Regions from separate parts of the Streptomyces sp. 3MP-14 genome, predicted to be linked through region 3. Evidence: riboswitches for the same ligand, from Rfam matches in the RefSeq annotation. Region 3 holds a riboswitch; each other region holds the start of a gene.
The links. A riboswitch is a leader RNA that binds a small molecule or an ion and turns the genes downstream of it on or off. The one in region 3 is predicted to bind thiamine pyrophosphate.
Positions count from the first base shown of each region.

Region 1 (10,467 bases), on a different contig from region 3:
CAGCGGCCCGCCCGCCGCCGGGTCAACGCCACGGCCGCGCAGCCGCCGACCGCCAGCGCGATCAGCGTCGCGGCGGCGGCGAACCGCAGCGAGTTCCCGATCGCCTCCGCCGGCGCCACCAGGAACGTGCCGTCCGCGTGCGCCAGCGCCCGGTAGTGGTGCAGGCCGTAGCCGTCCGGGCCGGCGAGCGACCGTTCCACCAGCACGCCCAGCGGCAGCGCCAGCAGCAGCACCACCGTCGCCAGCACCCCGCCCAGCGCCGTCCACTGCGCCCAGCCGCGCGGCCGGTGCGCGGTGCCGGCCGGGTCGACCAGCGGCAACGCGCCGGAGCGCCGCCGGGTCACCAGCCGGTGGGTCGCCAACAGCGCGCCCACGGCGGCCAGTTGGAGCAGCGTCAGCACGGCGGCCGTGGGCAGGTCCAGCAGCTGCGCGGTCTGCCGGTAGATCTCCACCTCCAGCGTCGCCCGGCCCGGCGAGCCCAGGATCTGGATCACCCCGAACGAGGTGAAGGTGAACAGGAAGACCATCAGCGCGGCCGCCGCCACCGAGGGCGTCAGCGCCGGCAGCGTCACCCGCCAGAACGCCGCCAGCCGCCCGGCGCCCAGCACCCGCGCCGCCTCCTCCTGCCGGGGGTCGAGCTGCGCCCACAGCCCGCCGACCGTGCGCACCACGACCGCGTAGTTGAAGAACGCGTGCGCCAGCAGGATCGCCCACACCCCGTCGTCGAGCCGCAGCCCGAACGCGTCGTCGAGCACCCCGCCCCGCCCCACCAGGGCCAGGAACGCGGCGCCCGTGACCACGGTCGGCAGCACGAACGGCACGGTCACCGCCGCGTGCAGCACCCGCCGGCCGGGAAACCGCAGCCGCGCGAAGACATACGCGCCGGGCAGCGCGAGCGCCAGCGTCAACGCGGTGGAAGCCGCCGCCTGCCAGCAGGTGAACCACAGCACCCGCAGCGTGCCCGGGTCGCCCAGCACCTCGGGCAGCCGCCCCAGCTGCCACACCCCGTCCACGCGCAGCCCGCGCCCGACGATCGCGGCCACCGGGTAGCCGAAGAAGACCGCGAAGAACAGCAGGGGGACCGCCAGCAGCGCGCCCCCGACCAGGGCCCGCCGGGTCACCTCACGACCAGGTCGGTCCACTCGCCGATCCAGCGGTCGCGGTGCTCGGCGATCTCCTCGGGCGCCAGCTCGTGGACCTCCTCGACGGGCTCCGCGTAGCGGGTGAACTCCTCGGGCAGCGCGGCGTCCTGGCGCGCCGGGTACACGAACATGCTCAGCGGCAGGTCCTCCTGGAACTCGCGCCCCAGCAGGAAGTCCAGCAGCGCCCGGCCGCCCTCCGGGTTGGCGGCGCCGTCCAGGAGCCCGGCGAACTCGATCTGCCGAAAGCAGGTGCCGGTGGCCACGCCCGTCGGCGCCTCGTCGGGGCGCTCGTCCCCGCCGTAGACCACGCCGGCCGGCGGGCTGGTGGCGTAGGAGACGACCAGCGGCTTGTCCCCGCCCTGGCCGGCGCCGGAGAACCGCTCGTTGTACGCCTGCTCCCAGCCGTCCACCACCTCGACGCCGTTGTCCCGCAGCGACTCCCAGTACCCGGCCCAGCCGTCCTCGCCGAAGGCGGAGACGGTGGCCAGCAGGAAGCCGAGGCCGGGCGAGGAGGTCGCCGCGTTCTGCACCACCAGCAGGTCGGCGTAGGCCGGGTCGGCCAGGTCCTCCAGGGTCCGCGGCGGCGCGAGGTCGTGCTCGGCGAAGTAGGCGCGGTCGTAGTTGACGCAGATGTCGCCGGTGTCCACGGGCGTGACCCGGTGCTCGGCGTCGTCGAGCCGCAGCTCGGCCGGCACCTGGTCGAGGCCGGCGGCCTCGTGCGGCGCGAAGATCCCGGCCTCCAACGCGCGGGAGAGCAGCGTGTTGTCCACGCCGAAGAGCACGTCGCCCTGCGGGTTGCCGGCCGACAGCACGGCCTGGTTGACGACCACGCCGGCGTCCCCGGCGCGCAGCACGTTGACCCGGTAGCCGGTCTCCTCGGTGAACGCCTCCAGCACCTCATCGGAGACCAGGAACGACTCGTGGGTGACCAGCACCACCTCGTCCCCGCCGCCTTCGCCGCCGGCGCCGTCCCCGCCGTCGTCCGAGCCGCAGGCGGTGAGCGCCGCGAGGCCGAGAACGAGCAGGGCGGCCGTGGCCCGTTGGATGCTGCTGCGCTGCATGACGTCGCCTTCTACGCGCGGGCAGGCGCGGGCAGCACGAGAGGAGGTCCGAACTTCCTACCCAGCATGACCTGGGCGAGGTTCGAGGGTCTGCGGCCGGTGCCGCACTCTCAGCGCTGCGAGCGCTCCCCTGTCGGATGACGCGCACCGTGGTGCGCGGCTGTTCTGGTCCTGTTCTTCTGTTCGAACGCCAACGATAACAGCCGCCCGACGGCGCCCCGTTCCTCAGCGTTCGGCGGCCGCCAACTGCCCGCAGGCGCCCTCGATCTCCTGGCCCCTGGTGTCCCGCACGGTCACCGGAACGCCCCTGGCCTCCAGCGCCGCGACGAACGCCCGCTCGTCCTCGGGCCGGGAGGCCGTCCACTTCGATCCCGGCGTCGGGTTGAGCGGGATCAGGTTGACATGGGCGCCGCGCCCCTTGAGGAGCCGACCCAGCAGGTCGGCCCGCCACTCCTGGTCGTTGATGTCCCTGATCAGCGCGTACTCGATGGAGATCCGCCGGCCCGAGCGCTCCGCGTAGGTGGAGGCGGCGTCCAGCACCTCGCGCACCTTCCAGCGGGTGTTGACCGGCACCAGGGTGTCCCGCAACTCGTCGTCCGGCGCGTGCAGCGAGACCGCGAGCCGGCAGCTGAACCCCTCGTCGGCGAAGCGCAGCATCGCCGGCACCAGGCCGACCGTGGAGACGGTGATCCCGCGCTGGGAGAGGCCGACGCCGTCCGGCGCCTCGTCGGTGAGCCGGCGGATCGCGCCGACCACCCGGCGGTAGTTGGCCAGCGGCTCGCCCATGCCCATGAAGACGATGTTGGACAGCCGGGCCTCGCCGCCGGGGACCTCCCCGTCGCGCAGCGCGCGGGCGCCGTCCACGATCTGGTGGACGATCTCGGCGGTGGACAGGTTCCGGTCGAGCCCGGCCTGGCCGGTGGCGCAGAACGGGCAGTTCATCCCGCAGCCGGCCTGTGAGGAGACACACATGGTGACCCGGTCGGGATAGCGCATCAGCACCGATTCGACCAGGGTGCCGTCGTGCAGCCGCCACAGGGTCTTGCGGGTCGCGCCCTCGTCGCAGCTGATGTGCCGGACCACCCGCATCAGCGGCGGCAGCAGCGCGCCGGCCAGCTTCTCCCTGGCGGCGGCCGGGATGTCGGTCCAGCCGGCCGGGTCGTCGGAGAGCCGGGCGAAGTAGTGCCGCGACAACTGCTGGGCGCGGAACGGCTTCTCGCCCAGGGCGGCGACGGCCTCCCGGCGCTCGGCCGGGTCGAGGTCGGCCAGGTGCCGGGGCGGCTTGGACGCGCCGCGCGGGGCGACGAAGGTGAGTTCTCCTGGTGCAGGCATGGTGCGTCCAGTCTCGCAGACATGCCAAGGTCGCCGAATCCGGCCGGTCTCCGCCCGTCGAGGCGCCCCCGACGCTTGACATACCGATCGACCGGTTTTTAACTCGGAGGTATGCAACAACGATCAGCGCGCACCCTGCGACGGCTCGTCGACTCGGCCGCGTCCGAGTTCGACCGGGGCGGCTACGCGCGCACGACCCTGGACGACATCACCAGAGCCGCCGGCGTCACGAAGGGAGCGCTGTACCACCACTTCTCCTCCAGGGACGCACTCGCCGACGCGGTGCAGATCAGTTGTCGCGACCTCCTGGAGGACCTGCTGGACCTCGCGCGGGCCCGCGAGCCCTCGCCGCTCCAGCTCGTCGTCGACGTGACCCACAGCCTCAACCGCCTGCTGCACCACGAGTCCGTGGTCCGCGCCAGCGTCCGCATCGCGCGGGAACGGGCGCAGGTGCCGCCGCCGCCGTACGACTTCTACCGGCTCTGGCTGGGCCAGACGCGCACGCTGCTGCAAGAGGCCCAGAAGCGCGACGAGTTGGCCGAGGGGCTGTCGGACACCGCCTCGCAGGCGCTGGTCACCTCGGTGACCGCCGGCGTCGAGGTGCTGTGGTGGGACGGCACGCCCTACTCCGAGTCGGCGGACCGGCTGACCGCCGTGTGGGACCTGCTGCTCCCGCTGATCGCCCGGGGGGAGACCGGGCAACGGCTGCGCACCGCGCCGCCGGAGGAGGTCGGCGTCTGAGCCGACGGGCGTCTCCCCACGGGTTCGTGGGCCGCGCCCGGGACCCTACGCCGGCGCGTACGAGCGCACGAGGCGGGCGAGTTGGCGGCCCGTCACCAGCAGCGGCTCCTCGCTGCGGTTGACCTGGGCGGTGACCTCGGCGCCCTCCAGGGCGGAGACGACGGTGACCGCCAGTTCCCCGGCGCTCTCGGCCGGGAGGCCGCCGCGCACCAGCCTGTCGTGGACCAGCCGCACCCAGTCGCGCAGCGCGTCGGCGCAGACCCGTTGGATCTCCGAGTCGGTGCCCAGCGTCTCCAGGGCCGCCGCCGTGACGGGGCAGCCGTCGATCCAGCCCGACTCCCGCAGTTCGACGGCGAGTTGATGGGCGCAGGCCGTCACCGCATCGGCCGGGTCGTCGTCGCTGTCCAACGCCTTCCGCAGGAGCGTCGAGAACTCCTCGGCGCTGTGCGTGATCGCGGCGACGGCCACCGCCTCCTTGCCGCCGGGGAAGAAGTGGTAGACGGAGCCGAGGGTGGCCCGCGCCTCCCGGGCGATCTGCTTGATGCCCGTGCCCACATAGCCCTGTCGCTGGAGGAGGCGCGCCGCCGCGACGACGATCCGGTCCCGTGTGCTGGTCTGCATGGGGCCACCGTACCGAGCCACCGAATAGAACGCTCGATCTAGCGCCGTGATGCGGTCCCCCCACCTCTAAATAGAGCGCTCGTCCTAGCGCAGGGTGGAGAACTCGTCATGGGCAACACCAAGCAGTCGGTCACCGTCATCGGGCTCGGCCCCATGGGCCAGGCGATGGCCGGCGCCTTCCTCGACCGGGACTACGACGTCACCGTCTGGAACCGCACCCCGTCCCGCGCGGACGCCCTGGTCGGGCGCGGGGCGGTGCGCGCGCCGAGCGTGGCGGAGGCCCTGGCCGCCCACGAGCTGGTGGTCCTCAGCCTCACGGACTACGACGCCATGTACGCCACGCTCGAACCCGCCTCGGCGGCGCTGGCCGGCCGGACCCTGGTCAACCTCAGCTCGGACACCCCGGAGAAGGCCCGGGAGGCGGCCCGTTGGGCGGCCGCGCGGGGCGCCGTCCAGCTCACCGGCGGCGTCACCGTGCCGCCCGCCGGGATCGGCCGGGCGGAGTCGTCCACCTTCTACAGCGGCCCGCGCGAGGTCTTCGACCGGCACCGGGCCGCGCTGGAGGTCATCACGGGGCGGACCGACCACCGGGGCGAGGACCCCGGGCTCGCCGCGCTGATGTACCAGATCGGCATGGTCATGTTCTGGACCTCCATGCTGAGTTACTGGCAGGCCATCGCCCTCGCCCATGCCAACGGCCTGACGGCGGCGGACATCCTGCCGCACGCCGTGGAGACCGCCGAGTCGCTGCCGGGCTTCCTCTCCTTCTACGCCGAGCGCATCGACGCCGGCCGGCACGTCGGGGACGTGGACCGGCTCGCCATGGGAACGGCCAGCGTCGAACACGTCCTGCACACCAACGCCGACGCGGGCGTGGACACCACACTGCCGGCCACGGTCGTCGAGCTGTTCCGGCGCGGCATGGACGCCGGCCACACCGGGGACAGCTTCTCGTCCCTGGTGGAGCTGATGCGGAAGCGCTAACGCCCCCCGCGCGGCGGGGAGTTCCTAGTCGGCGGCCGGACCGGCCGGCGCCTCGCCGTCGCCGTTCACCCGCCGGCCGTCGCCGTTCACCGGCTGGCCGTTGGCCTTCGCCGCCGCGCCGCTGCCCTCGGGCCGGAACCTGCCGAGCCGGCGCGGCGGGACCAGCCCCGGCAGCAGCAGCTGCCACATGGTGGTGGTGCTCCGGTGCAGGTCGGCCCGGCCGGTGAACACCTGGGAGCTGAGCTGGAGCCCGGTCCAACAGCCGACGATGAAGCCGGCCGCCTCCTCCGGGTCCACGTCGGGGAGCACGTCACCCCGGCTCTGCGCCAGGGTCAGGCAGCGGCTGATGGCGTCCATCCAGCGCTGGTACGGGGCGGGATCGGGGTCCTCGAACGTCCCCTGCTCGATCACCATCCGGATGCCGGCGCGGACCCGGACGTCCTTCTGAAGGCTCTCGGCCATGTTGTGCAGCAGGTCGATCACGGTCTGGACGCCGGGCTCCTCGTCGTCCTGGAACGGGTCCCAGACCGTGAACTGCTCGGTGATGATGGCCTGCGCCAGCGCCTCCTTGGAGGCGAAGTGGAAGTACAGCGCGCCCTTGGTCACCCCGGACTCGCGCACGATGTCGCTCAGGCTCGTTCCCTGGAAACCGGTGGCGTCGAACGCCCGCGCAGCACCGTCGAGGATGATGTTGCGGGTGCGCTCCGCGCGTTCCTGCCTGGCCACGCCACATGCCTCCTGTGTGAAGCGGTGATTGCCCCGTGTGAACGCTGTTCCGACGCCACACGGCCTGACCTCAGTCTCCCTCAGGCCGCAGAAAAAACCAACCAGCAGGTATGGTCAAGAAAACCAACCAGCAAGTATGGTTCTGGCGAGGCGTGGCCGCACCGCTTCGCGCCTGCCCTGCCCCCTTCGCTCAGCGCGCTCTCCGCCTGTACCGCGACACGTTCAGCGCTTCGTTCCGCGACTTGTTCCGCGACTCGTTCAGGAGGCAAACGATGTGTGCACTCGCCCTGGCCGACCACGCCACTACGGCACCCTCCCTGTCGGCCGAACCCGAACTGTTCCTCCAGACCGTCCCCCGCACCCTGGTCCACCGCGCCGCCGTCTCCGAGGTGCTGCTCACCGGCATCCGTGAGGGCGGGACCGACACCTTCCTGGTGGGCGCCCAGTGGCCGCGCGGCCACAGCTACTACGGGTCCGTCGGGAACCGCTGGCACGACCCGATGCTGCTGGCCGAGACCATCCGTCAGGCCGTGCTGCTGATCTCGCACCAGAAGATGGGCATCCCGCTGGACTACCACTTCCTCTCGCACGCCACCTCCTACGAGGTCGACCCGTCCGAGGTGCTGATGGCGGACCGCCCGGCCGACGTGCTGCTCGTCGCGACGCTCACCCACATCAAGCGGCGCGGCGCGACCGTCGCCGGCTTCGACGTGACGGTGGAGTGCCACCGCGACGGCAGATTACTCGGCCGGGGGCACATGTCGATGACGTGTGTCCCGGGAACGACCTACCGCAGGCTGCGCGGCGCGCGCGCCGAGGCCCGCGCCGCCCGGCCGGCCGCCCCGGTGGTCGCGCCGGAGAGCGTCGGGCGGAACGACGAGTCCGACGTCGTCCTCACGCTGACCCCGCAGGACGGGGCGTGGGCCCTGGTCGCCGACCCTGGCCACCCGGTGCTCTTCGACCACCCGGTGGACCATGTGCCCGGCATGGTGGTGCTGGAGGGCGCCCGACAGGCGGCGCTGGCCACCCTCAACAACACGTGGGGCGTGGCCACCGGCTGCGCCGTCACGTTCGAGCGGTTCGTCGAGTTCGACTCGCCCTGCCTGGTCACGGTGGGCGCCGTGGAGCCGGGCCCGGACGGGGAACAGGTGGTCCCGGTGGACTTCGCCCAGGGCGGCTCGACGGCCGCCTCGGCGTCGGTCGCCGTGCAGACCGGGCCGTGACGGCGCGGATGCCGGGCGGCCCGGTCCTGGTCAGCGGCGGCACCGGCTTCGTCGGCAGCGCCGTGGTGCGCCAGTTGCTGCGCCGCGCGGGAACCGGCGGCCCCCGGGTCAGGGTGCTGTCGCGGCGCCCGCCGCCGAGGTGGATGACCGAGGCCGGGGTGGCCTGGACGGCCGGCGACCTGAGCGAGCCCGCCACCCTGCGCGGGGTGGGCGAGAGGGCCGCCGTGCTGCTGCACCTGTCCAGCTATGTGGGCCGGGACCCGGAGCGCTGTTGGTCCGTCAACGGCCTCGGCACCGCCGCCCTGATGCGGGAGGCGCGCCGCGCCGGCATCGGCCGGATCTGCTACGTCAGCACGGCCTCGGTCTATGGCACCGGCCCGCACCGGGGGCCCGTCGAGGGCGCGCTGACGCCGGCGCCGGCCTCGACGGCGAGCGCCTCGCGGCTGCGCGCCGAGGAGGAGGTGCGCGCCCACGGCGGCGTGGTGCTGCGCCCCAACCTCGTCTTCGGCGCCGGCGACCGCTGGTTCGTGCCGACCCTGGCGCGGCTGCTGGCGGCCGTGCCGGCCTGGCCGGACGGGGGCCGGGCCCGGCTGTCGGTGATCGCGGTGAGCGACCTGGCCCGGCTCGTGGCGGCGCTGGCCTTCACCGCGCGGCCGCCGGCCGCCGGTTCGGTGTGGCACGCCAGCCACCCCGAGCCGGTGCGGCTGCGCGTGCTGGCCCGGCGGGTGTGCGAGGTGCTGGACCTGCCGCCGCCGAGCGACGACCTGCCGTGCGCCGAGCACCGCTCGGTGACCGCGCGGGAGTTGCCCGAGATGACGGACCACCAGCACGCGCTGCTCTCCCGCGACCACTTCTACGACAGCTCCGGCGTCTGGCGGGCGCTGGGCCTCACCGCAGGCCCCGGCTACGCCTCGCGGATGGCGGAGGCGCTGCGCTGGTACGGGGAACGGTCGAGCGGTGGTCGATCCTGACCGGAGCGACGCCGGAGGCATTGACAAACCGACCGCACGGTTTGTTTACTGGAACGAGTTCTTGACGGTTCATCCGACTATCCGGACCGTGCCGGTCGGGCCAGGGGGAATCACCTCATGGATACGCCTCATCTCAACGCCTTCCTCGCGGTGGTGGACATGGGCAGCTTCACCCAGGCCGCGGCCCGGTTGGGTCTCTCCCAGCCCACGGTAACCACCCGCATCAAGAGCCTGGAGCAGGGGCTCGACGCCCTGCTCCTGGAACGGCGCCCCGGCCGCATCAGGCCGACCGCCGCCGGCGTCGAACTCCTCCCCTACGCACGGGAGATCGTCGCGCTCACCGAGCGGGCCCGCCAGTCGATCAGCTCCGGCGGGCAGCCGCACGGCACCGTCGACGTCGGCACCGAGGAGAGCCTGACGACCTACCGGCTGCTGCCGGTCATCGAGTACCTGTACCGGCGCTATCCCAAGGTGCAGATCTCGATGCACGCGACCGCCACCGAGGACCCGGTGGCGCAGGTGCGGGACGGCCGGCTGGACTGCGCGTTCTTCGTCGGCTCGATCGGCTCCCACAGCCCGGAGGACGGGCTGGAGAGCCAGGTACTGTGCCCCGAGCCGCTGGTGCTGGTGGGCGGGGCCGGGCACCTGCTGGTCGGCCAGGAGCGGCCGTCGGACGAGGAGTTACGCAGCTCCACGCTGATCCGCGCCGACCGGGCCGAGTACCACCGGCACTTCGAGCGGGCCATCGGCCTCCAGGCGGCGGCGCCCCGGCCGAGAATCCTGGAGCTGGACTCGGTGGACGCGGCCAAGCGCAGCGTCGAGCTGGGTCTCGGCCTCGCGCTGCTCCCCCGGATCGCGGTGGCCCGCGACCTGGCGGCCGGCCGGCTGCTGCCGGTGGCCTGGACGCCCCCGTTCAGCGCGTTCACCCAGGTGGTCAGGAGGCGGGACAGCGCCTCCAACGCGGCGCTCAACGCGCTGCTGACCGCCGCCGTCGAGGTCATGCGGCAGGCGCACGAGAGCGAGGGCGAACCCGAGCCCCGCCCTGAAGCCCGCCCGGAACCCCGGCCGGAGGCCCGGCCCGAGCCCCGCCGCGAGCCCGTCGCGCGCCCCGAGCCGCGCGAGCGGCGGATGGCGGCCACGGGGTGACCGGCGCGGCGCCGGTCGCCCGTGGCCGCTATCCGCCGCCCGCCCGCTCCGTCACGCCGGCGCGGCCTCGGTGAGCTGGGCCAGCGCCGCGCGGTCCACCTTCCCGTTCGCCGTCACCGGCAGCGCGGGCAGCGCCCGCAGCTCGCCCGGCACCATGTAGCCGGGCAGCGCGGCGGCGAGGAAGTCGGTCAGCTCCACCTCCGTCTCCCGCTCCCCCACGCCCGGCGCGACGACCACGAACGCCGCCAGCTCGGTCTCGCCGTCGGGGCCGCGCAGCGCCAGGGCGGTGGCGGCCGTGATGGCGGGGTGCTCCAGCAGCCGCCGCTCCACCTCGCCCAACTCCACGCGGTTGCCTCGGATCTGGACCTGAGAGTCGGTGCGGCCCCTGAAGTACAGCTCGCCGCCCTCGCCCCGGTAGGCCAGGTCGCCGGTGCGCAGCACCCGCCGCCCCGAGCCCGGGTCCACCGGGTCGGGCACCAGGGTGGCGTCGGTGGTGGCCGGGTCCCGCCAGTAGCCGCTG
Region 1 covers NZ_VDLZ02000018.1:72,267-82,733, forward strand. Annotated here, with positions in the region: gene FH609_RS26130 (ABC transporter permease) at 1-1,088, opposite strand, end outside; gene FH609_RS26135 (thiamine ABC transporter substrate binding subunit) at 1,118-2,203, opposite strand; TPP riboswitch at 2,240-2,345, opposite strand; gene rlmN (23S rRNA (adenine(2503)-C(2))-methyltransferase RlmN) at 2,429-3,535, opposite strand; gene FH609_RS26145 (ScbR family autoregulator-binding transcription factor) at 3,647-4,276, shown strand; gene FH609_RS26150 (TetR/AcrR family transcriptional regulator) at 4,322-4,897, opposite strand; gene FH609_RS26155 (NAD(P)-dependent oxidoreductase) at 5,006-5,881, shown strand; gene FH609_RS26160 (ScbR family autoregulator-binding transcription factor) at 5,906-6,607, opposite strand; gene FH609_RS26165 (ScbA/BarX family gamma-butyrolactone biosynthesis protein) at 6,880-7,830, shown strand; gene FH609_RS26170 (NAD-dependent epimerase/dehydratase family protein) at 7,827-8,801, shown strand; gene FH609_RS26175 (LysR substrate-binding domain-containing protein) at 8,919-9,947, shown strand; gene FH609_RS26180 (AMP-binding protein) at 9,999-10,467, opposite strand, start outside.
Region 1: linked by a shared signal. The riboswitch ahead of FH609_RS26135 (thiamine ABC transporter substrate binding subunit) and the one ahead of thiC (phosphomethylpyrimidine synthase ThiC) in region 3 are both predicted to bind thiamine pyrophosphate.

Region 2 (10,467 bases), on a different contig from region 3:
GAGGAGGCGTTGGGCTCGTCGCTCCCGGAGGAGCCGCCGCAGCCGGTCGCCAGCAGCGCGACGCCGAGGGCGAGGCCCAGTGCGGTGCCGAGGCTGGCGCCCGGTGCGGCGAACGGTGTCCGGCCCATGGCCGAGCGTGCTGTCCCGGTCATGAGCCGGTCATCCGATCTCCCGTGATCCGGCATCGGCCCGTCTCGCCCGGGCCGATGCGCGTACCTGTCACTTCGCCGTCGCCGCCTCGCCGTGGTCCCGCCGTCGGGTCAGCCCCGACGGCGGGCACAGGCGGCGTCGCCCGCTCAGCCGGGGATGCCGTCAGGGCCGCACTTGATGACGGCCCTGATGCAGTCCGTCACCCGGCGCTCCATCTCCGGCTCCGGCCAGGCGTTGAAGAAGTCGCCGTGCATCGTGTATCCGGCTCCGGACGCCAACTCGAAGCGCGAGGGATCGCCCGTCACCGGGTACCGCAGCACCTGCCGGAGCTTGGGCACCGACACGGGGTGGGTGGACGGGCAGGTGCCCGCCACCGGGTAGGACATGTGGCTCTTGTGGTCCGGCGAGTCCAGGTTCACCCCGTCCCAGCACTGCGGGAAGTCCAGGTAGGACTCCAACGCGGTGCCCTCGGGGCAGTTGACGAAGTCCTTGGACGGGTCCACGTGCCCGGCGTGCAGGCAGGACCAACGGGAGGTCACCCCGGCGTCGTCGGGACCGGTCGCGACGGCGTTGCCGGCCACGATCTTGAGGCCCTGGGGCAGCGGCTGGGTCTGCGCGAGCGTCTGCTCGTTGACGCCCTCGCCCAGGTAGTAGAAGGTCGCGCTCTGCGGCTCGACGGGCTCGCCGTCCACGAAGAGCGTCGGCACCCAGTACGACGAGAGGTCGATCGCCGGGTCACAGGTGCTGTCGGATTCCAGCAGGTCCCCGAGGTTGGTGTGCGCGTCGGTCACCGTGCTCCCGAAGAAGCTGTGGCTGTGCGAGGCGCCCGGAAGCCCGGGGAAGACGATCGGGTCGTCGGGCCGCCGGTGGCTGAACTCGCACTCGGCGACGAACTCCGCCACCCGCACCGCCTCGGCACCGACCCGTTCCTCGGCCGGGGCTGGCGACTCGGCGGCCCCGGCCGTGCCGGCCACGACCAGCGAGGCCAGCAGGCCGGTGAGGGCGAGAACCGCCATCATCAGGCGCCGGGGGGTGCTCCACAGCGCGGTCAGGACACGAGATCGGCCGACGGGTTGTCTCACGGGTTGGTTCACGGCTCTCCCTATGGGGTTGTGGGGGCTGCCCCGCCCGGTCCGGTTGCCGGGCGGAGTCACCAGAGAGCGCTCTCTGAGCCCGGAACATAGGAGCGGCGGGAGGCAGCGTCAAGGAGTGCGACACATTCCCGGAACCGAGGCCAGGAGCGGGTGAACTCGGCCGTCGGGTCGCCGGGTTGCCTCCCGACCAAGATCAGAGAGCGTTTTCTGATCTTGGTCGGGAGGGCGGCGGTGCGGGGGCGTGCGGCGCGCGGGGCGGAGGCGTCGAGGCGAAACCCTCCCAAACGCCGCTCCCCGCCGGGTACTACGCTGGCCGACGGAACGAACCCACGGGAGCCCGGACGCACCGGGCTGAGAGGGAGGCTGGGCGGCCTCCGACCGTACGCACCTGATCCGGGTCATGCCGGCGAAGGGAGGAGGCGAGGCTTCATGGGAAGCGGCGAGAACCGGGAGACCGGCGCGGGCGCGGCCGCGGGGGCAAGCGCGGGCGCGGGCGAGAGGTCGCGCGCGGGCGCGCGTGCCGGCGCGGGTGCGGGTGCCGGCACGGACGCGGGGGTGCGCGCCGGGGCAACGGGGCTGCCGGGCGCGGGAGTACGCGCCGGCGTGGCGGGCACCGGACGGCCGCCACGGCCCGACGTGACGGTGGTCGGCGGCGGGCTGATCGGGCTGGTCACGGCGTGGCGGGCGGCCGGGGCCGGCCTCTCGGTGGCGGTGGTGGACCCGGCGCCGGGCGGCGGGGCCGCCTCGGTCGCGGCGGGGATGCTGGCCCCGGTCACCGAACTGCACCACGGCGAGGAGGCATTGCTCGACCTGAACCTGGCCTCAGCGCGCCGCTACCCGGACTTCGTCGCCGAACTGGCCGAGCACGCCGAGGGCGACGTCGGCTACCGCGCCTGCGGCACGCTGGCCGTGGCGCTCGACGCCGACGACCGGGCGCTGCTGCGCGAGTCACACCTGTTGCAGCGTCAGTGCGGCCTGGCGGCCGAGTGGTTGACCGGCCGCGAGTGCCGCCGCCTTGAGCCGATGCTGGCGCCCGGGGTGCGCGGCGGGCTGCGCGTCGACGGCGACCACCAGGTCGACCCCAGGCGGCTGACGGCGGCGCTGCTGGCGGCCTGCGAGCGTGCCGGGGTGGCCCTGGTGCGGCGGGAGGCGAGCGCGCTGCTGGTGAACGGCGACCGGGCGGTCGGGGTGCGACTCGCGGACGGGGACCAACTGCACGCGGCGCACACGGTGTTGGCCGGCGGCAGCCGGAGCGGGCGACTGGCGGGGCTGCCGCCCGAGGTGTCGGTGCCGGTGCGGCCGGTGAAGGGCCAGATCCTGCGGCTGCGCGATCTGCCGGGCCTGCCGCCGCTGTTGGGCCGCACGGTGCGTGCCGTGGTGCGCGGCGAGCAGGTGTACCTGGTGCCGAGGGCCAACGGCGAGCTGGTGCTGGGCGCCACCTCGGAGGAGCGCGGCTGGGACACCTCGGTCACCGCCGGCGGGGTCTACCAACTGCTGCGGGACGCACACGAGTTGCTGCCGGGGATCACCGAGCTGCCGCTGGTCGAGACCCGCGCGGGGCTGCGCCCGACCACGCCGGACAACGGGCCGCTGCTGGGTCCGACGGCGCTGCCCGGGCTCCAGCTGGCGACGGGCCACCACCGCAACGGGGTGCTGCTGGCCCCCATCACCGGCGAGACGCTGGCCGCGACGCTCACCGGGGCCGAACCCCCGGACCAGGCCCGCCCGTTCCACGCCGGCCGGTTCACCGGCGCGGGCGCGGGCGCGGCGACGGGCGCTGGCGGGCCCGCCGGCGCGGACCGACCCGCGAACGCCGGCGCGGGCACCGGCGCGAGCCCGCTGGCGCGCGCCGGCCGGTCGTCGGAGGTGTCGGCATGACGACGCCTCCCGACGGTCGGATGACCGTCTCCGTGAACGGCGAGGCCCGCGAGCTGCCGGCCGGCACCACCCTGGCGGCGCTGGTTGGCGAGTTGAGCGGCGCGCCCACCGGGTCGGCGGCCCCCGGCTCGGCGCCCCCCGGGACCGCGCCGTCCGGGATCGCGGCGGCCGTCAACGAGACGGTGGTGCCGCGCGGCCAGTGGTCGGGGTTCCGGCTCGCCGAGGGCGACCGGGTCGAGGTACTGACGGCGGTACAGGGAGGCTGAAGACGGATGACCGAGACAACCGAGACGAGCGATGCCACCGCCCACCGATCCGCGCCGCCCGCCGCCGTCGACGCGGACGAACCGCTGACGCTCGGCGCGCTGCGGCTCAACTCCCGGTTGATCATGGGCACCGGGGGCGCCCCCAGCCTCGCGGTGCTCCGCGACGCCCTGCGCGCCTCCGGCACCGAGCTGACCACCGTGGCGATGCGCCGTCTCGACCCGACGACCAGCGGCTCGGTGCTCTCGGTCCTCGCCGAGCTGGACATCGCGGTGCTGCCCAACACCGCCGGCTGCCACACGGCGGGCGAGGCCGTGCTGACCGCCCGGCTGGCGCGCGAGGCGCTGGGCACCGATCTGGTGAAGCTGGAGGTCATCGCCGACGAGCGCACCCTGCTCCCCGACCCGGTGGCCACCCTGGAAGCGGCCGAGACCCTGGTCGACGACGGCTTCACCGTGCTGCCCTACACGGGCGACGACCCGGTGGTGGCGCGGCGGTTGGAGGACGTGGGCTGCGCCGCGGTGATGCCGCTGGGCTCGCCGATCGGCTCCGGCCTGGGCATCCGCAACCCGCACAACTTCGCGTTGATCACCGAGCGGGCCGGCGTTCCGGTAATCCTGGACGCCGGGGCCGGCACCGCCTCCGACGTGGCGCTCGCGATGGAGTTGGGCTGCGCCGGGGTGATGCTGGCCTCCGCCGTGACCAGGGCGCGGCGGCCGGTGCTGATGGCGCGGGCGATGCGCGAGGCGGTGTCGGCCGGCCGGCTGGCGGCGCTGGCGGGCCGAATTCCCCGGCGGCACTTCGCCGAGGCGTCCTCGCCGACGGACGGTCTGGCGGCGCTCGACCCCGAACGCCCCGCTTTCGCACGCTGATATACGCTTCCGCCACTCCCCGAGGTTTCCCGGCGGGGTCCGCGCCCGATCTCTCGTTCTGGGAGCCCAGTTGAGTACTCCGACCACGCCCGGGTGGCCGGCCGGCGGCCCGGAGCCGCCGGGCGCGCAGCCCGCGCCCTCGGTGCCGCCGCCCCCGGCCCGGTTCGAGCCGCTGGCGGTCTGGGCGTTCGTGCTCTCGCTGGTCGCGCTCTTCCCGGTGGCGCTGGTGTTGGGCGTGCTCGCGCTGGGCCGGCTGGCCAGCGGCCGGGCGCGCGGCCGGGGCCTGGCCGTCGCGGCGATGGCGCTGGCCGGCGTCCAGATCGTGGCGTTGGCGGTGCTGGTGCCGATGGCGCTCAACGACTCCGACGACGGCTCGGGCGGCACCGCCGAGTCCGGGGAGCGGGCGCCGGGCGACGACGGGGAGAACGGCGACAAGGGCTCGGACGGCGGGACCGGCGGGGACGACGGGAGCAACGGGGACGACGGCGGCGACGCGGCGGGCCCGGACGGCGAGAAGCGGACGGTCCTGGACATCGGGATCGGCGACTGCTTCGACTCCTCCGGCGGCATCGACCAGTACGAGGACGAGGGCGCCATGGAGCGGTTCGTCACCGTGCTGCCCTGCGAGGCCCCGCACGAGGGCGAGGTGTTCGGCTCGGTCGAGGTGACCGGCTACGACGCCTTCCCCGGCGTCGAGGAGCTGGCCGCCTTCGCGGAGCGGGAGTGCCCCCGGCTGGCGCCCTCGTTCGTCCTGGACATGTGGGCGCTGCCGGCCGAGGTGGTGCCGTACTACTACCATCCCGAGTCCGGCGGCTGGGAGCTGGGCGACCGGGAGATCCTCTGCTTCTTCGCCCATGCCGAGGGCGAGGCGCTCGACGCCTCGCTGCGCGGCGACCCGGCGGACTTCGACGAGGAGTCGCTGGCCTATCTGGAGCTGACCAACCCGCTTGAGATCACCGTCTGGTACGAGCCGTTGCCCGGCGAGGACGACCTGGCGACCGGCCGGGAGTGGGCCGCGGAGATGGTCTCCGCGATCGAGGACGAGATGGCCTCGCTCTCCGACGCCGAGTGGCCCCGGATGGCCGAGCCGGTGGACCGGCTGCTGATCGCGCGGGAGGAGAGCCTCCCCGTTTGGGCGGAGGCGGCCTCGGCCTCCGACGAGGACGCGTTCTGGAGCGCGGTGGAGGAGGGGTACACCACGATGGGCATCGACATCGAGGTGGAGATCCGGCAGGCGCTGGGGCTGGCGTCCGGCTGAGAGGTTCTCCGGTTTCGTCACCGTTCCGCTTCGGTCTCGCCGCATTCCTGCCGCAACGGCCCGTCGACCGGCCGGCGGGCCGCGAGGGGCTGACGGGTCGCCGTAAAATCGGGCGCTGTGGACACCACCCTGCACGACCCGCTGATCGGACGCGTGCTCGACGGCCGGTACCAGGTCGTCGAGCGGATCGCCGTGGGTGGCATGGCCACGGTCTACCGGGCCGTCGACACCCGGCTCGACCGGGTGCTGGCGCTGAAGGTGATGCACCCGCCGCTGGTCTCCGACGCGGGGTTCGTGGCCCGGTTCATCCGCGAGGCCAAGGCGGTGGCCCGGCTCGACCACCCCAACATCGTGGGGGTGTTGGACCAGGGCGCCGACGGTGGCTACGTCTATCTGGCGATGGAGTACGTCGACGGCTGCACGCTGCGGGACGTGCTGCGCGAGCGCGGGGCGCTGGCGGTCCGGCCGGTGCTGGACATCCTGGAGCCGATGCTGGCCGGCCTCGCCGCCGCGCACCGGGCGGGCCTGGTGCACCGCGACGTCAAGCCGGAGAACGTGCTGATCGGCTCGGACGGCCGGGTCAAGGTCGCGGACTTCGGGCTGGTGCGCGGCGTGGACGGCCCGACCTCGGCGGACACGGGGTCGCTGCTGGGCACCGTCTCCTATTTGGCCCCCGAGCAGATCGAGAGCGGCGCGGTGGACGCCCGCACCGATGTCTACGCCTGCGGGGTGCTGCTCTACGAGATGCTCACCGGCGGCAAGCCGCACACCGGTGACTCCCCCGCCCAGGTCCTCTACGCCCATGTGCACCACGACGTGCCGCCGCCGTCCGAGGTGGTGCCGGGCCTGGCGCCGCCGCTCGACCAGTTGGTGGCCGCCGCCACGGCGCGCGCCCCTGAGGGTCGGCTGGCCGACGCGGCGGCGATGCTGGCCAGCGCCCGGCGGGCGCGGGCGGCGCTGAGCGACGCGCAGTTGGACGCGCCGCCGCCCGTCGTCGAGCGGCCCGAGGGGCCCGAAGGGGCCGGGGGCGCGGGGCCGCTGGGGCCCGAGGACGAGACGCGGCGGGTGGCGCGGCTGCCCGGCGCGGTGCGCCCGGAGCCGGCGGGCGTGGACCACACGGCCAGGATCGAGCTGCCCTCGGGCGCGCCGCTCCCGCCGGAGGCCCCGCCGCGCGGGCGGCGCCGGCTGTCCCGGCGCGGGGTGCTGTCGCTGGTGCTGGCCGGGGTGCTGCTGCTGGCCGGCGGGATCGGCGTCTGGTACATCAACTCCGGCCAGTTCCAACGCACTCCCGGGGTCTACGACCTGCCGGTCGACGAGGCGGAGCAGGAGCTGCGGTCGGCCGGCCTGAAGGTGCGGATCGTCGAGGACTACTCGGAGACCGTCGAGCCCGGCCATGTCATCTCCACCGACCCCGAACGCGGGGAGCGGGTGCGCCGGAACGCGACGGTGACCCTGGTGGTCTCGCGGGGGCCGGAGATCGCCGAGGTGCCCAACCTGCGGGGCGTGCCCGTGGAGGAGGCGAGGGAGCAGCTGGCCGAGGCGGGGCTGGCCGTCGGCGAGGAAACGGAGCGGTTCTCCGACGAGGTGCCCCGGGGCGCGGTGATCGAGAGCGATCCCGAGCCGGGTGCCGAGCGGCGCCCCGAGACCGCCGTGAACCTGGTGGTCAGCCGTGGCCAGGAGCTGTCGGTGCCCAACGTGGTGGGCGAGCCCGAGGGTTCGGCGATGCAGCGGCTGCGGGAGGCCGGCTTCGACGTGGAGGTCGCCGAGGAGCGGGTGCACTCCGAGGAGGAGGCGGGCACCGTCGCCGAGCAGTCCCCGGTGGGCGGCGAGAGCGCGGGCGAGGGGGACACCGTGGAGCTGACCATCTCCCAGGGCCCCGAGATGATCATGGTTCCCGACGTGCGGGGCGAGGACGAGGACGAGGCCCGCCGCATCCTGGAGGACCTGGGCTTCCGGGTCGACGTCAACCAGCTGTTCTTCACCGGGACCGTCTTCAACCAGTCGGTCAGGGGCGAAGAGGCGCCGCGCGGCTCGACGATCACCCTCTGGGTCCGCTGAACGAGCCCCCGAACGCCGCCAATCGGCGGTGTCTTCGACGCATTCACACGGTCGGATGCTTTGCCCTCGTGAAGCGTCCGCTACTGTGACGCGCGTCATAGGACTTAGGTCACATACGAAAGCCGGTAGTGCTCTCTTCGAGTTCTCGACGCCAGTCATAACGCGCCCAAACGGGTTTTTGCCGAGCGCGCCACACTACGCCATCTAGTACGTAGGGTTATTGCATTTCGTTTTTAAGGGCTGTTAACAAGGGCCATCGCGATCCGCGAGCACCACGCGAGAACAAGAGGACCCCTGAAATGCCCGCTCACCGCAGTCCCGGAAGTCCCGGCAGGACCGGCATCATTCGCTGGCGGCGCACCGCGACCGCCGCCCTGGCCACCACGGGCCTCGCCGCCGCAGCCCTCGCCATCGCCCCCACCTCGGCCGACTCGGCCGAACGCCTCTCCGATGTCGCCGACGAAGTGGCCTGGCAGGTCAGGGCCGTTGACGTGCCCGGGCAGGGCCGCGCGGCCCTGGAGGCGCCCGGCGACGCCACGCCCGAGGCGCAGGCCGTGCTCGCCGAGGCCGCGGCCAAGCAGCGCGAGAACGCCCTGCTGGTGTCCGATCCGAGCGCCATCCAGGCCGAAATAGAGCGCCAGGCGGCCGAGTCCAGGGCGGCCGAGCGCGCCGCCGACCGCAGCGCCGAGCGCGCGGCGCTGGAGGCCGAGGCCGAAGCGGAGGCGGAGGCTGAGGCCGAGGCGGCCGAGGTCGACGCCAAGCCGGCGGCCGAGCCGGCGCCGACCGCCGAACCCGCCGCCGAGCCGGAGCCCGAGCCGGCCCCGGCCCCCGAGCCCGCCGCGCCGGTGTACCCGGACAACCTCGACGGGTGGATCAGGGAGGCGCTGGACATCATGGCCCAGCACGGAATTCCCGGAACCTACGAGGGACTTCACCGGAACATCATGCGGGAGTCCAGCGGCGATCCCAATGCGATCAATCTCTGGGATATCAACGCGATCAACGGAACCCCGTCCATCGGTCTGCTCCAGGTGATCCAGCCGACCTTTGACGCCTACCACGTTCCCGGCACCCCGTACGACCTTTACGACCCGGTCGCCAATATCGTTGCTGCCGCCAACTACGCCTGGGACAGGTACGGTTCGATCGACAATGTGAACGGACCCTACTGAGATTCCGGCCAGGCTCTGCTGGCAGGCTGGGCCCGTGCAGCACGATGCGTCGACGCGCCGTCCGATCGGCGGCCATGTCCCCGTCGCGGGGGGACTGGCCGCCGTCGGCCTGCGCTATGCCCGCTCCATCGGCGCCGAGGCGGTCCAGGTCTTCGTCGCCAACCCGCGCGGCTGGGCCACCCCGCCGGGCAACCCCGCGCAGGACGAGGCGTTCGCCGCCGCCTGCGCGGCCGAGGGGCTGCCGTCCTATGTGCACGCGCCCTATCTGATCAACCTCGGCTCGCACAGCGCCGAGACGGCCGAGCGCTCGGTGCTCTCGCTGCGCCACTCGCTGCTGCGGGCCCGGGCGATCGGCGCGCTGGGCGTGGTCGTGCACACCGGCTCGGCCACCGGGGGCCGCCCACGCGAGGTCGCCCTTGAACAGGCCGGCCGGCTGCTGCGCCCGCTGCTGGCCGAACTCGACCGACTCGAAACGGCGGGCGGCGCCGTTCCCCGGCTGCTGCTGGAGCCGACGGCCGGTCAGGGCTCCTCGCTCTGCTCGGTGATCGCCGACCTGGGCCCCTATCTGGCCGCGCTGGAGCACCACCCGAGGGTCGGCGTCTGCCTGGACACCTGCCATGTCTTCGCCGCCGGCCACGACCTGGCCGCGCCCGGCGGCGCCACGGCGGTGCTGGACGAGCTGGAACGGGTCGCCGGCCCGGGACGGTTGGGCCTGGTCCATGCCAACGACTCGAAGGCGGGCGTCGGCAGCCACCTGGACCGACACCAGAACGTCGGCGCCGGCGCCATCGGCGAGGCCGCCTTCGCCGAGCTGCTGCGCCACCCGGCGACGGCAGGGGTGCCGCTGGTCATCGAGACCCCCGGCGGCGCCGAGGGCCACGCCGCCGACGTCGCCCGGCTCAAGGCCCTGCACCCCTGAGCCTCCGGACTCAGGGCTCGGGCCCCTCGCCCGGCTCCTCCTGGTAGGAGTAGCGCTGCTCGCGCCACGGGTCGCCGATGTTGTGGTAGCCGCGCTCCTCCCAGAAGCCCCGGCGGTCGGTCGTCATGTACTCGACGCCGCGCACCCACTTGGGGCCCTTCCACGCGTAGAGCTGCGGCACCACGAGCCGCAGCGGGAAGCCGTGCTCGGCGGTGAGCAGCTCGCCGTCCCGGTGCGTCGCGAAGAGCGTGGTGTCGGCCGCGAAGTCGGAGAGCCTGATGTTGGCGCTGTAGCCGTACTCGGCCCAGACCATCACATGGCTCACCTCGGCCGCCGGCGGCGCCAGCTCCAGGATCGTGGCCGCCGGCACCCCGCCCCACTCCACGTCCCGCATCGAGAACTTGGTGACGCAGTGCAGGTCGGCGACCACCGTGTGGTAGGGCAGCGCGGAGAACTCCTCGTGGGTCCAGCAGTGCTTGTCGCCGTCGGCGGTGGCGCCGAAGACCCGGAACTCCCAGCGCTCGGCGCGGAATCGGGGCACGGGCCCGTAGTGCGTCACCGGCCAGCCGCGCTGCGGCCGCTGCCCCGGCGGAAGCTCCTCGGCACGCCTCTCGCCACGGTGCTCCGGCTGACCCATGGCTCCATGGTGACAGACCGCCCCGAACGGTCCGCACCGCCACCGCCTTCCGGGAGCACCGACCGCTGCCAATCGGGTCAATTCGGTAAGCCTTCGCTTACTGGACGAACTGTCGTACCAGTGCCACGATGCGCGGACGGCGCCGTCGGCCATCGGCTTCGCGAC
Region 2 covers NZ_VDLZ02000004.1:303,778-314,244, forward strand. Annotated here, with positions in the region: gene FH609_RS08105 (DUF305 domain-containing protein) at 1-152, opposite strand, end outside; gene FH609_RS08110 (DUF1996 domain-containing protein) at 297-1,166, opposite strand; TPP riboswitch at 1,564-1,676, shown strand; gene thiO (glycine oxidase ThiO) at 1,848-3,122, shown strand; gene thiS (sulfur carrier protein ThiS) at 3,119-3,388, shown strand; gene FH609_RS08125 (thiazole synthase) at 3,395-4,258, shown strand; gene FH609_RS30980 (DUF4190 domain-containing protein) at 4,329-5,516, shown strand; gene pknB (Stk1 family PASTA domain-containing Ser/Thr kinase) at 5,634-7,574, shown strand; gene FH609_RS08140 (transglycosylase SLT domain-containing protein) at 7,874-8,746, shown strand; gene FH609_RS08145 (deoxyribonuclease IV) at 8,781-9,665, shown strand; gene FH609_RS08150 (sulfite oxidase-like oxidoreductase) at 9,676-10,302, opposite strand.
Region 2: linked by a shared signal. The riboswitch ahead of thiO (glycine oxidase ThiO) and the one ahead of thiC (phosphomethylpyrimidine synthase ThiC) in region 3 are both predicted to bind thiamine pyrophosphate.

Region 3 (10,467 bases):
TTTCAGATGGCACCGGCTGCGCAAGGGGAATGAGCGGATGAAGGAGTTCCGGCTGGACCGGCTTGACCTGGAGCGCGCCGCGCACAACGGCGCCTACCTGCGTTTCCTGCGGGAGCCCAGGATGTCCGCTGGCCTCTACGCGCTGGATGTTGGCGCGTCGGACACCCAGCGTCCGCATCCCCAGGACGTGATCAACTTCGTGGTCAGCGGTCGCGCCTCGATGACCGTGGGTGACGAGACGACGGTCGTGGCGCGCGGCAGCGTGGTCTACGTTCCGGCCGGGGCGGCGGCCCGCTTCCACCACATCACGGAGGATCTGCGGGTGTTGGTGGTGTTCTCGCCGCCCGAGGGCTGATCACCGGGAGCGCGCCGGCCGGCGGCCGGCGCGGGGCGGCCCCGGGTGCGGGCCGGCCCCGCTCTCAGGGTTCGCCTCAGGGAACGGTCAGGGGAGGACTGGGGCCGGTGCGACTCCCGGAGGGCACGGTGCGCGCTTAGCATCGAGTTATCGAGTTATCACGCTGCCGGGCCTCCGCCCGGCGGACGACATGTGTGCGAACAGGAGCCCGGGCCATGAAGGAAGCCTTTATGACACTGCCGTGGTGGGTGCGGTGGATCGCCATCCCCGCCATCGCGCTGGTGGTCTTCGGGGGCCTGCTGATCTCCGTCCTCACCTGGGTGATCGGGTTGGTCTTCCGGATTCTGCTCTTTGTCGCCGTGATCGCCGTACTGATCTTCGTGGTGCGGAAGTTCACCTCTTCCTCCTCCGGCGGGGGTTGGTAGCCCGCCGCCGTCCCTGTCGCGCGCCCCAGCCCCAGCCCCTGCCCCGCGTTCCCGGGACCGTCCCGCCCGTCGAGGGGCCCGGGACCGTCCCTCCCGTCGAAGGCGCTCCGCCGCCCGTCGAAGTCCCGGCGTCGAACGGCCCGTTCCTCGTCGTCGACCCTCGCCCGCCGGCCGGTCCAGGGGGCGGTCGGTCGGCGCTCACCACCAGCGCCGCCAGCAGCGTCGTCACCGGAACCGAGGCCACCAGCCCGATCGACCCCACCAGGGTCCGCACGATCTCCTCGGCGACCAGCTCGCTGAACGCCACCGTCGTCACCCCGCTGCGCGCGATGCTGAAGAGCAGCAGCAGCGGGAGCGCCGCGCCCGCGTAGGCCAGCACCAGGGTGTTGACGACCGAGGCGATGTGGTCCCGACCGATGCGCATCGCCGCCGAGTAGAGCTTCCGCCAACCCGCCGTCGGCGCGGCCTGCTTCAGCTCCCAGACCGCCGAGGTCTGCGTCACCGTCACGTCGTCCAGCACGCCGAGCGAGCCAATCAGGATGCTGGCGAGCAGCAGACCTCTGATCTCGATGTCCGGATAGAGGCTGTGCACCAGGCCGGTCTGGTCGTCGGTGTTCCCGGTCAGATGCGCCAGGCTGATGAAGAGCGAGCCGAGCAGACCGATCAGCAGCAGCGACACCAACGTGCCCAACACGGCCACGGACGTTCGGGCGTTGACCCCGTGGCAGAGGTAGAGCGTCACCAACATGATCACGCTGCCGCCGATCACCGCGACCAGCAGCGGGTTCGAGCCATGGAGCACGGCCGGCAGGATGAACAGGGTCAGCACCAGGAAGCTGGCCACCAGGCCGACCAGCGCCAACAGGCCGCGCAGCCGGCCGACCGCCACCACCACCAGCGCGAACAGCGCGCCCAGCAGCAGCATCGGCACCTCGCGGTCCACGTCGACCACGCTGTAGCGCAGCTCCTCCGGAGCCTCGGGTGCGTAGGCGACGACGACCTTCTGCCCCTCGTGGAAGCGCTTGGTCGCGTCGGGCGGCACGACCTCGGTGAACGTGTGCCCGACGTGGGGTCCGCTGGTCACCTCCACCGTGGCCTGCTCGCACGGCCCGCTGGCTCCGCGCTGCACCTGTACGCCGAGGTCCTCGCAGGGGTGCTCGGTCAGCTCGGTGACCGACGCCTCCTCGTGCTGCTGGTCGAAGCCGACGCCGGTGCGTTCCTGCTGCTCCGGCGCGCCGCCCGGCCAGAGCAGCACCAGGCCGACGGCCATCGCCACGCCGAACGGCACCAACACGGCGGCTATCACCCGCCGCAGATGGTCCGAGACGGGCGGCACCGGGCCGTGCTGGTGGGTGTGGCCGTGCGGGTGCGCGTGCGGGTCCAGGGGGTCCAGCGGGTACCGGGGGTCCTGGGGGCGGTCCCGAGCGGGGTCCGGAGGGCGGTCCCGAGCGGGGTCCTGAGAGGGGTCCTGAGGGGAGGTCACCGTCCGATCATCGCCTAAGCGACCAGGCCCCCTGTTCATCGCCGCCGTCGTGCCCTTAGCGTGGAGGGGCAAGAATCGTCATCGCGGGAGCTTCGAGCACGAGGCTGAGAGGGCGCTGCGGCTGCGCCGACCGCCGAACCTGTTACCGGGTAATGCCGGCGTAGGGAGCAAGGTCTGATGACCGATCAGCGAACAGGCGCGTCCAGCACGCCCGTCATCGGCGCGCACAAGGGATATCTCACCGGATCTCGCCCGGACATCCGGGTGCCGGTGCGACGGGTCCACCTCACCGACGGCAACAGCGTCACCCTCTACGACACCTCGGGTCCTTACACCGACCCCGAGGTGGAGTGCGACGTGCGCGCGGGGCTGCCCGCGCTGCGGCGGCGGTGGATCGAGGAACGGGCGAACGACGGGACCCGGGACGTTACCCAACTGGCCTACGCCAGAAGGGGCGAGATCACCCGGGAGATGGAGTTCGTGGCGCTGCGGGAGAACCGTTCTCCCGAGTTCGTCCGCGACGAGATCGCCGCCGGCCGGGCGGTGCTGCCGGTCAACATCCAGCACCCGGAGAGCGAGCCGATGATCATCGGCCGAAACTTTCTGGTCAAGGTGAATGCCAACATCGGCAACTCGGCCGTCACCTCCTCCGTCGACGAGGAGGTGGAGAAGATGACCTGGGCCACCCGCTGGGGCGCCGACACGGTCATGGACCTGTCCACCGGGCGGGACATCCACACCACCCGCGAATGGGTGCTGCGCAACTCGCCGGTGCCCATCGGCACCGTGCCGCTCTACCAGGCCCTGGAGAAGGTCGGCGGGAAGGCCGAGGAACTCAGCTGGGAGGTCTACCGCGACACCGTGATCGAACAGGCCGAGCAGGGTGTCGACTACATGACCGTGCACGCCGGGGTGCTCCTGCGCTATGTGCCGCTGACCGCGCGGCGCAAGACCGGGATCGTCTCCCGGGGCGGCTCGATCATGGCGGCCTGGTGCCTGGCCCACCACCGGGAGAGCTTCCTCTACACGCACTTCGCCGAGCTGTGCGAGGTCCTCGCCGCCTACGACATCACGTTCTCGCTGGGCGACGGGCTGCGCCCCGGCTCCATCGCGGACGCCAACGACGCGGCGCAGTTTGCCGAGTTGCGGACGCTGGGCGAGCTGTGCGCGGTGGCGCGCGAGCACAACGTCCAGACGATGGTGGAGGGTCCGGGGCACGTCCCGATGGACAAGATCAAGGAGAACGTGGACCTCCAGCAGGAGATCTGCCGGGAGGCGCCGTTCTACACCCTGGGCCCGCTGACCACCGACATCGCGCCCGCCTACGACCACATCACCTCGGCCATCGGCGCCGCGATGATCGCCTGGTGGGGTACCGCGATGCTGTGTTACGTGACGCCCAAGGAACATCTGGGGCTGCCGGACCGGGACGACGTCAAGGCCGGGGTCATCGCCTACAAGATCGCCGCGCACGCCGCCGACCTGGCCAAGGGCCACCCGGGCGCCCAACTCTGGGACGACGCGCTCTCCGACGCGCGGTTCGAGTTCCGGTGGGAGGACCAGTTCAACCTCTCCCTCGACCCGGACACCGCCCGCGCCTACCACGACGAGACGCTGCCGGCGGAGCCGGCCAAGACCGCTCACTTCTGCTCGATGTGCGGGCCGAAGTTCTGCTCGATGAAGATCAGCCAGGACATCCGGGCGGACTTCGGCAATCAACTCGAAGCCGGGGTCGATCAGTTGGCAACTGACGAGATCGAGCGGGGGATGGCGGAGAAGTCCCGCGAGTTCGCGGAGTCGGGCCAGCGGGTGTACCTGCCGCTGACCGACTGAGCGGCCCCGGTCACGTACCGGAACGGCGCCGGTCCCGGGCACCCGGGACCGGCGCCGTTCCGCGCCCGAGCCCACCCGTTGGTGACTGTCAGTGATGGCGGGTACGCTCGTCGGTGAGTTGGCTCGGCTCGATGACGAGGCGTCAGCGGGACATTCAGCGGGACATTCAGCGGGACAGGGGGTGGAGCGGTGTCGCGTGTGGGGGCGTTGCCGGTCGGCGGGGTGTCGGTCGAGGTGTTGTCCATCGGGGTGGGGGCCTTCGACGAGGGGGTGGACTGGGAGGACCTGGGTTTCGTCGCGGAGCGGGCGGCGGAGGTGGCCAGCGCCTTCGAGCGGTTCGGCGTCCCGGTGCGCTCGGTGCGCGACACGACCAGGAGGCAGATCGACGAGGCGGTCCGCGCCCGGATCGAGCCGGCCGACCCGACGACGGCGCCCGAGCTGCTGGTCGTTCACCTGTCGGGGCACGGGCGCTCCGACGCCGACGGTCAGCTGCGGTTCATCGGGCGGGACGGGCGGACCGTCGATGTCGCCTCCTGGATGGCGACGGCGCAGGAGGAGGCCCAGCTCAGCCCGGCCGACCGGCGCTTCGTCTTCCTGGTCGACACGTGCGAGGCGGGCGCGGCGACCGGCCGCCAGTCGGTCACGGAGCTGGGCGGCGAGCGCGGCGTCTGGTCGCTGGGCGCGGCGGTCAGCGGGCTGCCCACGGAGGGTGGCCGGTTCAGCGGCTGGGTGGCCAGAGCCCTGCACCGGCTCGCCGACACGGACTTCGCGCTGGACGCCGGGCCGTTGGACTTCGCGCGGTTCGTCCGCGAGCTGCTGGCCCTGACCACGGCCGAGCGCGGCCGATGGCGGATCTCGACCGGCTTCAGCCTCGAACAGGGCGACGGGGACTGGCCGTTTCTGCCCAACCCGCGCACCATCCAGCTCACCCCTGAGCAGATCGAGGAGCAGCGCAGATCGTTCTGGTATGTCCCCGGGCAGGATCTGGGCACCCAGATCGCGGCCGGCTCGGAGATCGACGACGCCGAGTACTTCGTCGACCGGGCCTCGGGCCGGGGGCTGGTCTCCACCGACAGGGCGCACGGCTTCTTCAGCGGCCGGGTCGAGCAGCTCGCGGCCGTGCGCGCCTGGTTGGCGGAGGAGACCCCGCTGCTCGCCGTCACGGGCGAGGCCGGCTCGGGGAAGTCGGGGCTGATCGGGGCGGTGGTCTGCGCCGGGCACCCCCAGATCCGGGACCGGTTCCGCGCGCTGTGGACCGCCGCCGACCCCGAACTGCCCGAGATCCCCGGCCTCATCGCCCTGCACGCGCGCCAGCGCGGTGCCGGGCAGCTCGTCGAGATGATCGCCGACCGGGCGGGCCTGGCGATGCCGGAGCCGGAGACGGGGCCGGACGACGACCCTGGCGAGGCCGTCCGTGAGGGCGGCGGTCGGAAGTGAAGTGCCGAGCTGCTGCGTGAGGCGCTGCGTCGGGAGGACCGTCGGCGGCTGATCGTTGTCGACGCCGTCGACGAGAGCACCGAGCCCGAGCGGGTGCTCGCCCTGGTGCGGAGCATCGCCGGCTCGGACGAGGCGCCGTGCCGCTTCCTGCTGGGGGCGCGCCGCGAAGTGCTGCCGCCCCCCTCGGAGTTCAGCCCCGAGGAGATCGGCTGGGTCGACCTCGACACCGTCGCCACGGAGACCGTGGGGAAGGACGTCCGCGACTACCTCGCCCGGCTGTTGCGGGCCAGCGAGCCCTACGCCACCGGCCCGGCCGCCGCGTACGTGGACCTCATCGCCGAGATCGCCGCCCCCAGGCTGGTGCGCCGCGAGCACGAGGGCCGCGCCTGGGGCCCCTTCCTCCTCGCGGGCATGTTCGCGCACTACCTGGTGACCCTGCCCAACCCGCCGGGCAACGCCATCGACGCTGAGGCCCACGCCGAGCGCGCCACCGGGGACCTGCCGCAGATCCTGGAGCGGGTGTTGGACACCAGGGCGGCCGAGTTCCCGCTGCTGCGACCCCTGTTGGCGGTCCTCGCCCGCTCGCGCGGGGACGGGATGCCCCTGACGGTGCTGCGCCGCTGCCTCGCCGTGGTCGTCGCGTCGGGCCCCGGTGGGGTCTCCGAGGAGGACTGCCAGCGCACCCTTCGGGAGGCGTCGCCCTATCTGCGCACCGGCATCGAGCCGACGACCAGGGTGGCCCTCTACCGCCTCTTCCACCAGGGCCTCGCGGACTACCTGCGGCGCTTTCCGCACAGCAAGAAGACCCCGCTGGGCGAGGGGGAAGAGGAGCGCGCCGTGGAACGCGCGCTGCTCGACGGCCTGTTGGCGCCGCAGACCGGCGAGGCGGCGGACGGCGAGCCGGCGGATCGGGGCGATTCCTGGGCGGAGGCCGAGCCGTATCTGCTGAGCCACGCGCTGGCGCACGTCTGGGCGGCCGGCTCGGTCGAGTGGGCCGAGCGGCTGCTGACCGAGCCGCGCTTCCTGGTCCGCTTCGACCTCGACGAGGACGCCCGTGCCCTGGAGTTGGTCCGCTCGCCCGAGGCCCAGGAGTGCCTGCGGCTGCTGGGGATGTCCTGGCACGCCCACGCGCGGTTCGGCAGCGCGGCGGACCGGGCGGCGCGGCTCGCCTTCGACGCCTACCGGCTGCATCTCCCGGCCTGGCGGGTCGAGTTCGGGCAGCTCGCCGAGAGCCTGACCCCCCGGGACGGCGCCAGGGCGCTCCCGCTGAGCTGGGCGACGGGCGGCACCGAGGACCACAGCTTCCGGCAGCTCACCATCGCCGGCGGCGGCAGCGCGCAGTGCGCGGCCTTCTCCCCCGACGGCGCGGTGTTCGCCGCCGGGACGTTCGATGCCGTCCTCTTCTGGGAGACCGACGCCTGGCAGCCCGTGGCGCGATGGGATCTTCGGGGCGACGGTCGGTGCAACTCCGTGGCCTTCTCCCCGGACGGCCGCCGTCTCGCCGCCGGGACGGCGGGCAGCAGCGGTCCGGGAGGCGTTCTCCTCTGGGATGTCGCGGGCGAGGAGAGACAGGCTGAACAGCTGACCGGGCACGGCCAGGGCGCCGTCCTGGCGTTCTCGGCGGACGGCGGGCTGTTGGCGACGGGCGGCGCCGACCACACCGTCACCCTGTGGGATCTCACCGGGGACGAGCCGTCGCACGTGGTGGAACTCCTTCCCGAGGACCATGTCGAGGGGCTGTCGTTCCATCCCGAGGAGCCGGTCCTGGCCGTCGCCGGGCACGCCGGCGTGCGGCTGTACGACACGAGGAGTTGGGAGCCGCGCGCCGAGGGAGAGGAGCCGGGGATCGTCTTCTCGGGCTGGGTGAACGCGGTGGGTTTCTCGCCCGACGGGCGCCATCTGGTGATCGTGGACAGCGACGGGGACACCGTCGTGCTCTCCACGGACGGCTACGAGCCGGTCCACGAGGTGGCCCAGCCGTACCAGTCGATCAGCGGCGCCGTGGGCTTCACTTCGGACGGGACGCGGATGGCCGTCGCCTGCGAGGACACCATCCAGATCTGCGCTGTCGAGCGGGGAGCCGTCACCGCGACGCTTCACGGGCACACCGCCGGCATCAACGACGTGGTGTTCAGCCCGCGCGACCCGCTCCTGCTGGTCAGCGTCGCCGACGACGAAACCGTCCGGCTGTGGCGGGTGACCGACCGGGAGGCGCCGGGGGAGCGCCGGCTGCTGCTCGAACCGCGCAGGGTCGCCAGCTCGCCGACCGCCGGGCGCGTGGCCGTCCTCGACGGCGAGGGCGAGCTGTCGCTCCTCGACCTGGACGGGGGCGGTCGGCTCGGCTCGGTTCCCCTGGGGACGCGGGCGAACCCCTGGCAGGTCGGCTTCTCCCCCGACGGGGAGACACTGGCCGCCTACACCAACGACGGCGGTCTGCATCTGGTCCGCTCCGCAGGGGGACAACCGGTCGTCACCCGCCTGGAGAACGAGGACCGCGCCTTCCCGGTGACCGAGATACACCCCCTGTTCGGCGGGCCGGAGGACAAGTTCTGCTTCTCCTCGGACAGTTCCCTGATCGCCCTCCAGGTCTGTGAGCGGGCCGAGGATCTGGTCTGGGCCATCACGGTCTGGGACATCCGCGGCCTCCGTCAGGTGGGCCGGATAGCCCTGCCCGAGCGGGCCGACTCGTTCGAGTTCGCGGGTCCCGACCGGCTGGCCGTGGTGGTGGGCGGCGTGCTGGCCGTCTTCGAGGTGCCGGCGTGACGCGGGCGTTGGGGATACACGGGGTGCGGAACTACCGCGCCGGCGACACCGACCCGGAGGCGGGGGCAGCGCGGCTGCGCGCCGCGTGGGTGGCCGCGCTGGGGCCCGAGGCCGGGCTCGACCTGCGGACGGCGTACTACGCCGACCTCCTGCGCGGTCAGCGCCAGGGGGATCAACTCGACGAGGCCGAGGCGGAGTTCGTGACCCGCTGGGCGGCGGCCTGGGGCGTGGACACCAGCGCCGTCCAGGGGCGGGCGACCGGCTGGCTGCGCTGGGTCTGCGGGCAGGTCGCCCAGCGGGCCGGGGTCGCTCCGGCGGTGGTCGAACGCGCCGTGCGGCTGTTCTTCCCCGAGGTCACCCGGTACTTCGGCGCCCCGGCGCGGGAACAGGTGTTGGATCGGGTCGTGCGGGCGCTGGAGCGGCACCGGCCGAGGATCGTCATCGCGCACTCGCTGGGCAGCGTGGTCGCCTACGAGGCCCTGCACCGGCTGCCCGAGCCGCGCGTCGACCTGTTCCTCACCCTGGGCTCGCCACTCGCGCTGCCGGCCGCGATCTTCGACCGGCTCCAACCGCCGCCGGTCGCCGGCGTGGGCGCGCGGCCGGCCGGGGTGTCGCGTTGGGTCAACGTCGCGGACGTCGGCGACTTCGTCGCCATCCCGCGCGGCCGGCTGGCCCGGGTCTTCGCCGGGGTCGAGTCGGTCGACGACATCTCCGTCGCGCCGCTGTGGCCGCACAACGTCCTCGACTATCTGGGGCATTCCGTCGTGCGGGACATCCTCGCCGTCCCGCGCGGGCAGTAAGTCCGGGGCACCGGGCCCTCCCGCCGGCCACGGGCACCCTCGTCGCCCGCCGCCACGGGAACGGTCGTTCCCGGTGCGGGAGCGCGCCCGTCGCGAAACCATTCGAGCCGAAGGGAACGTCATTCCGTCGTGATTCCCCTCTCCCCACCGGACCCCCAGCGGGTCCCGCAGCAGGGTCAACGGACCGTCGGCACGGGGCACATGATCGTCTGCGGCGACGACGCGTTGGCCGTCCGCCTCGCCGAGGAGCTGCACGACGTCTACCGGGAGCGCGTGACGCTGGTCATGCCGCCGGCGGACGGCGGCGGCGGTGGCGAGGCCACCGTCGGGGCGCGGCCCCGGGTCTCCGCGCTCATCGGCCGGGTCTCGGCGGCGATCAACCGCCCCTCGAACGCGCCCGCCGCCGGCACCCCCGGCGCACCCGGCGACGACACCACCGGCGGCGGCATCCGCGTCCCCGTCGGGGAGATGACCGCCGCCGACCCCACCGAGGAGGTGCTCCGCCGGGCCGGCGTGGCCAACGCCACCGCGCTCGCCCTCGTCTACGACGACGACGAGACCAACCTGCGCGGCGCCCTCGCGGCCCGCCGGCTCAACCCGCACCTCCGCCTGGTGATCCGCCACTACAACCGCCGGCTGGGCCAGCACCTCGCCCAACTCCTCGACCAGGCCGCCTCGGTGGCGCTGCCCGACACCGACCCCAGGGAACTGGACGCCGCCACCACGGTGCTCTCCGACGCCGACACCGCCGCGCCCGCGCTCGCCGCGACCGCAGTGGCCGGCACCCGCAAGGTCGTCCGCGCCGACGGGCTGCTGCTGCGCGCCGTCGAACGCAACCCGCCGGCCAGCGGCGAGATCGCCGACCCCGGGCTGTGCACCCTGGCGTTGCTCTCGGCCACGGTCAACGACCCGGCGGGCGCGGAGGGTTCCGACAACAGCGGCCCGCAGGGCCCGCAACTCCTGCCCGACGACCGGGCGGTGGGCGAGGCCACCGGGCGCGGCACCGTCGTGCTGGAGACGGTGACCCACGCCGGCCCCGCGTTACCCCCGCGACGGCTGGCGCGGCGGATGGCGCCGCTGGCGGAGATCTTCTCCCGCCGGCTGCGGTACTCGCTGCTGGGCGTCGCGATCGCCGTGCTGGCCCTGGCGTTGACGCTGTGGCGGACCACCGGCGGCGACGCGGTCAACGCCGCCTATCTGACGCTGCTCGACCTGTTCGCCATCGGCGACCCGGCGGTCGACGAGCCGGTGCCCCGGCAGACCATCCAACTGGTGTCGGGGCTGGTCGGGTTGGCGCTGTTGCCGATCCTGATCGCGGCGGCGCTCCAGGCGCTCGGCGCGTTCCGTGGCACCGCCAACCTGCCGCGCCCG
Region 3 covers NZ_VDLZ02000013.1:25,302-35,768, reverse strand. Annotated here, with positions in the region: gene FH609_RS21040 (cupin domain-containing protein) at 38-355, shown strand; gene FH609_RS21035 (DUF5326 family protein) at 571-780, shown strand; gene FH609_RS21030 (YibE/F family protein) at 749-2,302, opposite strand; TPP riboswitch at 2,337-2,448, shown strand; gene thiC (phosphomethylpyrimidine synthase ThiC) at 2,441-4,096, shown strand; gene FH609_RS21020 (caspase family protein) at 4,286-5,533, shown strand; gene FH609_RS21015 (WD40 repeat domain-containing protein) at 5,639-8,296, shown strand; gene FH609_RS21010 (serine peptidase) at 8,293-9,096, shown strand; gene FH609_RS21005 (NAD-binding protein) at 9,298-10,467, shown strand, end outside.